4 regions of the Paenarthrobacter sp. AB444 genome follow, and region 1 is predicted to be linked to each of the others. Evidence: riboswitches for the same ligand, from Rfam matches in the RefSeq annotation. Region 1 holds a riboswitch; each other region holds the start of a gene.
What was found. A riboswitch is a leader RNA that binds a small molecule or an ion and turns the genes downstream of it on or off. The one in region 1 is predicted to bind cyclic di-AMP.
Positions count from the first base shown of each region.

Region 2: it holds a riboswitch for cyclic di-AMP, as region 1 does, so the genes downstream of both, PQ627_RS12940 (hypothetical protein) here and PQ627_RS14320 (hypothetical protein) in region 1, are expected to answer to the same signal.
Region 3: it holds a riboswitch for cyclic di-AMP, as region 1 does, so the genes downstream of both, PQ627_RS06135 (NlpC/P60 family protein) here and PQ627_RS14320 (hypothetical protein) in region 1, are expected to answer to the same signal.
Region 4: it holds a riboswitch for cyclic di-AMP, as region 1 does, so the genes downstream of both, PQ627_RS17225 (C40 family peptidase) here and PQ627_RS14320 (hypothetical protein) in region 1, are expected to answer to the same signal.

Region 1 is NZ_JAQZBY010000011.1:73,248-75,441, reverse strand. It holds gene PQ627_RS14325 (ATP-dependent DNA ligase) at 1-1,035, opposite strand, end outside; cyclic di-AMP (ydaO/yuaA leader) riboswitch at 1,242-1,392, shown strand; gene PQ627_RS14320 (hypothetical protein) at 1,408-2,194, shown strand, end outside.
Region 2 is NZ_JAQZBY010000009.1:180,868-183,061, forward strand. It holds gene PQ627_RS12940 (hypothetical protein) at 1-812, opposite strand, end outside; cyclic di-AMP (ydaO/yuaA leader) riboswitch at 818-976, opposite strand; gene PQ627_RS12945 (sensor histidine kinase) at 1,109-2,194, opposite strand, start outside.
Region 3 is NZ_JAQZBY010000003.1:190,592-192,785, reverse strand. It holds gene PQ627_RS06140 (FAD-dependent monooxygenase) at 1-80, shown strand, start outside; gene PQ627_RS06135 (NlpC/P60 family protein) at 188-973, opposite strand; cyclic di-AMP (ydaO/yuaA leader) riboswitch at 977-1,141, opposite strand; gene PQ627_RS06130 (copper resistance CopC family protein) at 1,316-1,948, opposite strand; gene PQ627_RS06125 (NCS2 family permease) at 2,063-2,194, shown strand, end outside.
Region 4 is NZ_JAQZBY010000015.1:104,266-106,459, reverse strand. It holds gene PQ627_RS17230 (NlpC/P60 family protein) at 1-287, opposite strand, end outside; gene PQ627_RS17225 (C40 family peptidase) at 381-1,112, opposite strand; cyclic di-AMP (ydaO/yuaA leader) riboswitch at 1,117-1,278, opposite strand; gene PQ627_RS17220 (M23 family metallopeptidase) at 1,424-2,194, opposite strand, start outside.

The DNA of each region.
Region 1 (2,194 bases):
GAGGTCGTACTCCACAGGCTCCTCAAGCTGCGAATACGTGCAGCTTTCGGGGGTCCGGTCCGGCCGCCACCGACGGAACTGCGTCGTGTGGCGGAACCGGTCGCCCTCCATGTAGTCGTACGCCACCTCGATGACCAGCTCAGGGCGGAGGGGAACAAAGGAGAAGTCCTTGCCTGCGCTCCACCGGCTCTGGGCGCCGGGCATCCTGGATCCACCGGCCTCCTGGTTGGCCCACTCACCCCAAGGGTGGTCGGCAAAATCCACTTGATACGGCTCGAGTTCAGCCACCAAGGCCTCCCGCTTTGCCATGGGGAATGATGCCACGACGCCAACGTGATGAAGCCGGCCCGAGTCGTCGTAAAGCCCCAGGAGCATCGAGCCCACAACTTTCGCGGTCTTGTGCCACCGGAAGCCGGCCACGACACAGTCGGCTGTCCGCTCATGCTTGGTCTTGAACATCACCCGCTTGTTCGGCTGGTAGGTGCCGTCGAGCGGCTTGGACAGCACGCCGTCGAGCCCTGCTCCCTCAAGCTGCACGAACCATTCCTTGGCCCGCTCCAGGTCAGTCACCGCGGGCGTGACGTACACCGGCGGCTCAGCGTTGGCGAGGACTTTCTCCAAGGCCGCGCGCCGCTCGGCGAAGGGCTTTCCCGTGAGATCCTCCTCGCCCAGGGCAAGAAGGTCGAACGCCACCAACGACGCCGGCGTCTTCTCCGCAAGCATCCGCACCCGGCTGTCCGCGGGATGGATCCGCTGCTGCAACACCTCGAACTCCAGCCTGTTGCCCTGGATCAGGATGATCTCGCCATCCACCACGCATTTGTCCGGAAGGTTCTTCTTTAGGGCTTCAACGAGCTCCGGGAAGTAGCGCGTCATGGGCTTTTCGTTGCGGCTGCCCAGGATGATCTCGTCCCCGTCCTTGAAGACGATCGTCCGGAACCCATCCCACTTGGGCTCGTAATGCCCAACGTCGGGGATGTTCGGGACAGACTTGGCGAGCATGGGCGAAACGGGCGGCATCACAGGCAGGTCCATAGCTCATGTCTACCGGCCAGTAGGCGCCCAAGGCTAGTGCCTTCCGGACTTTGGCGCCCCGAAGCCTAAGCGGTAGAACCCTCTCGAAGCGGGCGGACGTACCGCCCGTTACATTAATGTGACTTTACTTTCCGGCTACTGTACGGTCGTAGGGCGACCCGAATCTCCGCTGGGCCGCTTCTGGATTGACGCCGGGCTCTGCCGCAATCCAGGATCCGCCAGACCCGCGGCAGAGACGGGGGACCCACAGTTCTCCGGGCTTGTTTTCTCCACAAGCCCTTGGGGTGAAGCCGCAACCAGCGGCCGGACGGCCTCGTCCGAACCCGACAGCTAACCTCGCAGGCGTTGAGAGGCACAACCATGTCCCCAACCATGGATAACACGCGCCGCGCGCAACTCGAACGCGAGCGCACCAAGCCAACCGGACGCCGTCGGGCCCAACCCAGCGGACAGGTCACCGGTACAGAAAGTACGACGCCGGAACCCGCCACCGCGGCGATTCCCACCACTGCGTCGCCCACGGTAGAGGCGCCCGCCGCAGCCGCTCCCACCACGCGCGCCGCCGCGCGTGCCGCTGAGCGGGAACGGGCAGCCCGCGCCGTGATTGAGCCGGCAGAAACCCCGGCAGCGAAATCCGTGCTCCCGGAACCGGCGACCGCGGCCATCCCGGTTGTCGAGGCCGCCCGGGCCGCAGCCCCCGCTTCAACCACGCCGGGCCCTCCAACGTCCGCGATCCCCATCGTCCGGCAAGAAGACGTGGCCCAGCCCGCGGATACAGTTCAGTCCGTGCGCCCGAAGCAGGATGCACCGGTCAAGCAGGATGTTCCAGAACCGGCCACCGCGGCCATACCCGTGGTCGCCGCAGCTGCACCCAAGACGCCAGCTCCTCTTAACGCTGCGGGCCTCGCCGCGACCTCGACATTCGGCCGCGAACCCCAAGCCGTCCTGCGGAAAGCCGCGTCCGTGAAGCACATGAGCCAGCGCATGGCAGTTGTTGCCGGCGCGCTGGGACTCGCCCTGACCGCAGGATCCGTGGGCCAGGCCTTGCATCTTCCCTTCTTCGGGCAGGAAGCACCCACAAGCCAAGCCGGCGGCAGCAACGCAGACCGCCAATCGGGCTCCGCCGCACCGGCACCACGGACGTCCTACACCACGGCTT
Region 2 (2,194 bases), on a different contig from region 1:
GAGCCGTAGCGTTCCTTGATGTAGTTCAGGCCCCACTTGATCTGGGTCTGGTAGTTGGTCTGCCAATCCGCACCGGCAGAAGCCATCTTGCCGGCCGGAAGCGACTGGACAATACCGTAGGCACCGCTGGAAGCGTTGGTGGCAGTGGTCCGCCAACCTGATTCCTTCTCCCACAGCGTGTTCAGTGCCGTCATCTCAGAGGCGCTCCAGCCGTAGCTGCCCAGAATGCTGGCAGCATAGGCCTTGGCAGCAGCGGGGTCGTCAACAGCCTTGGGGGCTGCAGCGGCGGCTGCGGCTTCTGCGGCGGCGGCAGCAGCGGCGTCGGCTGCCTGCTTGGCGGCTGCGTCAGCGGCAGCCTTCTCTGCTGCGGCCTGGTCGGCAGCGGCCTTCTCAGCTGCTGCCTGTGCAGCGGCGGCCTGGTCGGCAGCTGCCTTGTCAGCTGCTGCTTTGTCGGCTGCAGCCTTGTCAGCTGCTGCTTTGTCAGCGGCGGCCTTGGCGGCAGCAGCCTTTTCGTCAGCGGCCTTCTTGGCTGCGGCGGCTTCTTCAGCGGCCTTGGCGTTGCTGGCCTCGGCGGCGGTCCGGGTCTCGGCAACGCGGCTTGCCTCGGGAAGGCTAAGCGCGGCGTTGGCGGCTGTTCCCAGGGATGCAACACCCAGTGCGGCGGCAATAACGCCGGCCACTACGGGCATGCGGTTGCCGGACTTGCCCTCACGGGCGGCCTTTTTGAGGACGGTCTGCGACTTCTTCAACGGGGAGTCGTTCTGGTCGCGGTGACGCGCGGAAGGGCGCGTCTGATCGTTAAGTTCAGACATGTGTGATTACCTCTCAGCGCCTGCGGAGTTAGCTGTCGGGTTCGGATGAGGTCATCCGGCCGCGCGTCACGCTGCGGCTTCACCCCAAGGGCCGGCAAATGCCTGGGCCCGGAGACTCTGGGTCCCCCGTCTCTGCCTCGGAGTAAGAACGGACTCCGGGAAGTGGCAGAGCTCGGCGCATCCCGGATGCGGGCCCTTTTGAGCGACCCACCCTTTCGACGGTACAGGAGGATTCCGCAGAAGTCACATTTAGGTAACAGAGATCACGACGCCGGTGAGTCGCCTTGCCGGTTTCGTTATGTGCGGTTGCTGATGGCGACCGGCAGCCGGACGGCGAACTCCGTCCGCCCGGGTTTGGACGTCACCTCCACGCTTCCGCCGTGGGCTTCGACGATGGACTCGACGATTGACAGGCCCAGGCCGGAGGTCCCTTCCGACCCCGATCTTGCGGCGTCGGCGCGGGCGAACCGGGAGAAAATCCTGCCCTGGAAATCTCCGGGAATGCCCGGCCCGTTGTCCGTTACGGTAACCACTGCGCTGCCGTCTGCCGAGAGCATCACGCCGGTGACCACCGTTGTTCCGGGATCGGTGTGTTTGCGGGCGTTGGAGAGCAGATTGGCCAATACCTGATGCAGCTGCGTGGCATCGCCACGCACCGTGATCGGTTCGTCCGGCAAGGTCAGCTGCCAGATGTGGTCCGGGGCCATGACTTTCTCGTCGCTTACGGTCTCGATCACCAACTGCGTCAGGTCCACGTCCGTGACCTTCACCGGTTGGCCTTCGTCCAACCTTGCCAGCAACAGCAGGTCCTCCACCAGCGTCGTCATGCGTTCGGACTGGCTCTGGACCCGGGCCAAGGACTTCCTGCCGTCGTCGGTGAAGTTCTCGGTCATCCGCAGCAGCTCGGTGTAGCCACGGATGGCCGTCAGCGGCGTCCGCAGTTCGTGCGAGGCATCGGCCACGAATTGCCGCACTTTTGTCTCGCTTTCCTGGCGGGCCTCCAGCGCCCTCGCGACGTTGTTCAGCATCTGGTTCAGGGCGTGGCCTACGCTGCCAACTTCAGTCCCGGGATGGGAGGCCGACGGCGGTACACGCACCGCAAGTGCCACCTCGCCGGCGTCGAGAGGCAGTCGCGAAACCTTGGTGGCGACCTCGGAGAGCTGCTCCAGGGGCCGCATGGTGCGACGGATGATCACAGTTCCCACCAGGCCGATCACCACCAGGCCGCCAAGTGACACCAGCACCATGGTCCAGACCAGCGAAGCCTCCGCAGTCTGCTTGTCCGCCAGTGGCAGGCCCGTGACGATCACGTCGCCGTAATTGGTTTTGACGGCCATGAGCCGGTAGTCGCCGTTGGACAGTGAGCGGTCCACGGGACGGTC
Region 3 (2,194 bases), on a different contig from region 1:
TTCGCCAAGCCAAGGCAGTAGGCCAGGCCATCTCTTCAAAGGTTGCGCTGCCCGGCGGCCCGGGAATCGCCATCGCCTAGCTGCGCAGGCGGTGGCGCTGCAAAACCGATACTTAAAGCCCAAAGGCCGGTGTCTTTCGAAGAATCAATCTTCGGAAGACACCGGCCTTTGCGTTGAAGCGTGAGGCTTATGCGCCAGCGCGTACGTAGGTGATGGGACCCGTCGCGGTCAGCCAGCTGATCGGGTGGATGCCCGTCTGGTTGCCGTTGATGCCACCGCTGATGGCCTGGCCGTTGCCGATGTAGATGGCAACGTGGCCGGACTGGACGATCATGTCGCCGGGCTGGGGGTCGCTGACAACCTTGCCGTAGTTCAGGAACTGCATGGGTGCCAGGTCGCCAACAGGGATGCCGGCGGAGCCGAGGGCCCGCTCAACCATGGCGGTGCAGTCCTGCATGATGCCGATCTGGGCGTAAGCCGAGGCAACCATGGCAGCGTTGACGCCACCGGCTGCAGGAGCAGCAGCCACCGGAGCGGCAGCAGGAGCGACAGCGGCGGGAGCAGCAACTGCGGCCTGGGCGGCAACAGGAGCCGCAGCAGCAGTGACGGTAGCGGTCTTGGGGGCAGGTGCCTCAACGACCGGAGCCGGCTTTTCGATGACCGGAGCTGCAACGGAAGCAACTGCGGGACGCTCAAAGTTGATGGTCGCCGTCGAAAGGGCGGTGACAACCTTGGTGGGAGCCTCGGAGGCGGTCTCGGCGACCGTGGCGGGGCTGGAGTCGCGCTGGGCCGGAGCCTCGGCTGCGTGGGCAGCTACGGAGCCGGTCAGAACGAGTCCGGAAGCTGCTGCGATAACGGCTGCCTGGCGGCCAGCGCCTGAAGCGTTGCTGGCAACGGCCTTGGAGATGGAGATGAACGGATTAGGACGTACGCTGTCCGCCTTACGACGGCCGCGAAGAATGCGTGAAGACATGAAAGAGCCTCTCCCGATGCCTGCGAGGTTAGCTGTCGGATTCGGATGGGAGTCACCCGGCCACTATCTCCCGCTGAGCGGAAGCTTCGTGACTTCACCCCAAGGCACGCTCGTAAGCGGCCCAAATTGGGTTCCCCGTCTCTGCCGTAGGTTTGTCTGCGAACGGATTCCGGACTGCGGCAGAGCTAGGCAATCAGGCCGGAAGTGCCTGCTACGTGGAACAGGCACAGGTACCACCGTACGCGATGATCGCCACGAAGTCACATTTAAGTAACGGGAACCGTTGCTTTGGCGTGTCGCGGTAACCGAACCGAGATATTCGCAGCTATGTAGAAAACCCCGTTATTCCGCGGATGCGGGGCCTTCAGGGTCATCGGAGGCAGCGAGTTTCCTGCGCGCTGTCACCGCGAGGAAGATCACGAGCGCCACAGCCACTGCCGCAATGACAACAATGCTCCACGGGAACGGCTGGGACGCGTCCGCCGCGGGTGCGCTGCTCCCCGTTCCAGGAGGTGCCGACCCCACCGACGGGACCGTGGCCGACGTCGCCGATCCGGACGGTGAGGCAGCCGCCGTGCCGCTCGCCGCCGTCGTGCTTCCTGCGGTGGCCGTGAACTTGAAGGTCCCCTCGATCGGGTGCGAATCGGAGCTGACGACGCGCCAAACGACCGTGTACTCCCCCGCAGGCGCGCCCGGGCGCAGCTTCTGCACAGCTTGGCTGTCGATGATTTCCACGGGTCCGTCCGCCCAGTTCTCGCCCCCGGCGGTTACGGTGACGCCCGAACCGATGGCCAGGGGCCGGTTGTTGAACGTAATGGAGACCGACGCCGGTACTTCAGCCACGGTGGCACCGTTCGCCGGCGCCGTGGATTCCGCGACGTCGTGCGCGGACGCCGGTGCCGCGGAAAACAGCAGGGCAGAGGCGAAGGCAAAGGCGGCGACGACGGCGGCCAGAAGCGGACGGATGGTACGCATGGGGCGGTTTCTCCTAGTGTTGGCTTCCTTACAGACTAGGGGAATGGTCCGCAGCCCCCACATTCCACGGCATAGGATTTGATAGCACACTCCCCCCAAAACCCGGAGACCTTCATGCTTAAACAAGGTTCTGCAGTGGACCGCTACTTCAAGATTTCCGAACGTGGATCCACGTACTCAAGGGAAATCCGCGGCGGTTTCGCGACATTCTTCGCCATGAGCTACATCGTTGTGCTGAACCCGCTG
Region 4 (2,194 bases), on a different contig from region 1:
ACAGGGCGCTCATAGGAGATGGCGACCGTGGAGTCTGCGGCAATCGTGGCCTGGGCAGCCGACTGGACATCCAGAGCGGTGGTCGCAGTCGACTCACGGTCAACGTTGGTCTCAGCAGCGTTGGCAGCAATACCGCTGGTCAGGACCAAACCTGACGCTGCGGCGATGACAGCTGCCTGGCGGCCGACGCCACCGGCGTTGACGCTGACGGCCTTGGCGATCACGGCAAGCGAGCTGGTCTTGGGGGCCTCAGCGCGGTGCCGTGCAACTTTGTGTGCACTGGTCATTGTTTTTCTCTTTCGTATCCGCAGGCAGTTGGGGTACCTGCGGGTAGTGGGCCGGCTGGCAGGGGTACGTCAGCCAGCCCCGAATCGGTGTGTTTAGCGGAGGGTGAAGAACGAAGACGTGCCCGTGGAAGCCACGGAATGCAGCAGGGTGCCCTGGCTCGGGTTCAAAGCGCTGATCATCATGCCGTTGCCGACGTAGATGCCCACGTGGGCTCCGCCGTTCTGCATGACGAGGTCACCAGGCTGGGGGGTGCTGGTGGGCTTCATCGCCGTCCAGGCGTTCACGCGGGGGATGCTGATGCCGGCCTGCGCGTAGACCCACTGGGTGAAACCGGAGCAGTCCCAGCCGGCAGGGGTGGTGCCGCCCCATACGTAGGGGGAGCCGATTCCGGTGTAGGCGATTGCGGCGAGCCCGGATGCTGCCGCGCTTGCAGCGGAATCCTTGGTTTCGGAGGACTTGGCGGTGACTGCCGCGGCGTCGTCGGCAGTGCGCTCGGTTACCTGGGCTGCCCGCTGGACGACCTTGGGGGCCTCCTGGGTGGCCACGACCGGGCTCTCGAAGGAAACGGTGGCGGTGGGCTCTGCAGTGACCACTGCGGTGGCAGCCAGCTGCTGGGTGCTGGAGACTTCCGAAGTGGTGACGTCGGTGTCAGCGGCATTGGCCGGCAGTCCGACAGTAAGGACGAGGCCTGAGGCTGCTGCCAGCACTGCGGCCTGGCGACCCACGGTACCGGCGTTGGATGAAACAGCCTTCGAAAGAGTGTTCAACGGGTTCGAACGAACCGTTTCAGCGCGATGGCGCGCAGGGGTAGTGCGTGATGACACGTAGGTAGCCTCTCCCAATGCCTGCGAGGTGAGCTGTCGGATTCGGATGGGAGTCATCCGGCCGCTTTGCTTCCTGGGAAGCTTTGCGACTTAACCCCAAGGCCTTCATTCGAAGACCAAAAGTGGTTCCCCCGCCCCTGCCAGACGATTTTTGCGAACGGACCTCGAGTGGTGGCAGAGCTAGGCAATCCACTCAAGTGCATCGGCCCCCTAAAAAGCCGATGCGCTCTGAAGGTTATAACAATTGAAAGCGAATGTCACATTCAGGTCACGAGACGTGTCATCAATGCGAGAGAAGACCATCAAATGGCTTAGAGCCAGCCCATGGGGTCGACGACTTCGCCGTTGACCTGGACCTCGAAGTGGAGGTGGCAGCCGGTGGAGGCGCCAGTGGTGCCGCTCAGGGCGACGGTGTCGCCACGGTTGACCGTCTGGCCCACCTGGACGTTGAACGAGGACAGGTGGTTGTACGTGGTCTCCAGGCCATTGCCGTGGTCAACCACAACGCGGTTGCCTCCGCCGTACTCGTGCCATCCGGCGAAGGTCACTTTGCCTGCCGCTGCAGCATGGACGGCCGTACCGCACTGGGCCACGAAGTCCTGCCCGCGGTGGAAGTCTCCGGTTCCACCGGTCAGGGGGCTGACGCGGTAACCGAAGGGCGATGCCGTGACCAGGGAGTCAAGGGGGCTGCCCAGGGTTCCCAGGGAAGAAGACCGCTGGATGCTGCCGGCGGACTGGGCACTGAGCAGTTGCTTCAGCTTTCCATCGGGGTCGGCGGCGGTGGCAACAGCTGCACGGCTGAAGTCGATTTTGGCCGATGCTGCCGCGGAAACCTCGGGCTGGCTTCCTACGGGGCCGCCAACGGCGAGGGCGGATTCGGTCTGGCCCGATTCCGAGGTGGCCATGACGGGGCTGGTAGCCGGCAGCCCGACAGTCAGGACAAGGCCGGTGGCGGCAAGCGCAACTCCGGCCTTCTGCCCGACGCCACTTGCTGCGGCGAAGTCGGCAACCTGGCGCATCGGGCTCTTACGGCGGCGCACCTGACGTTCGGTGTCGCGCGGCCGGATCTCCGATACAACGCG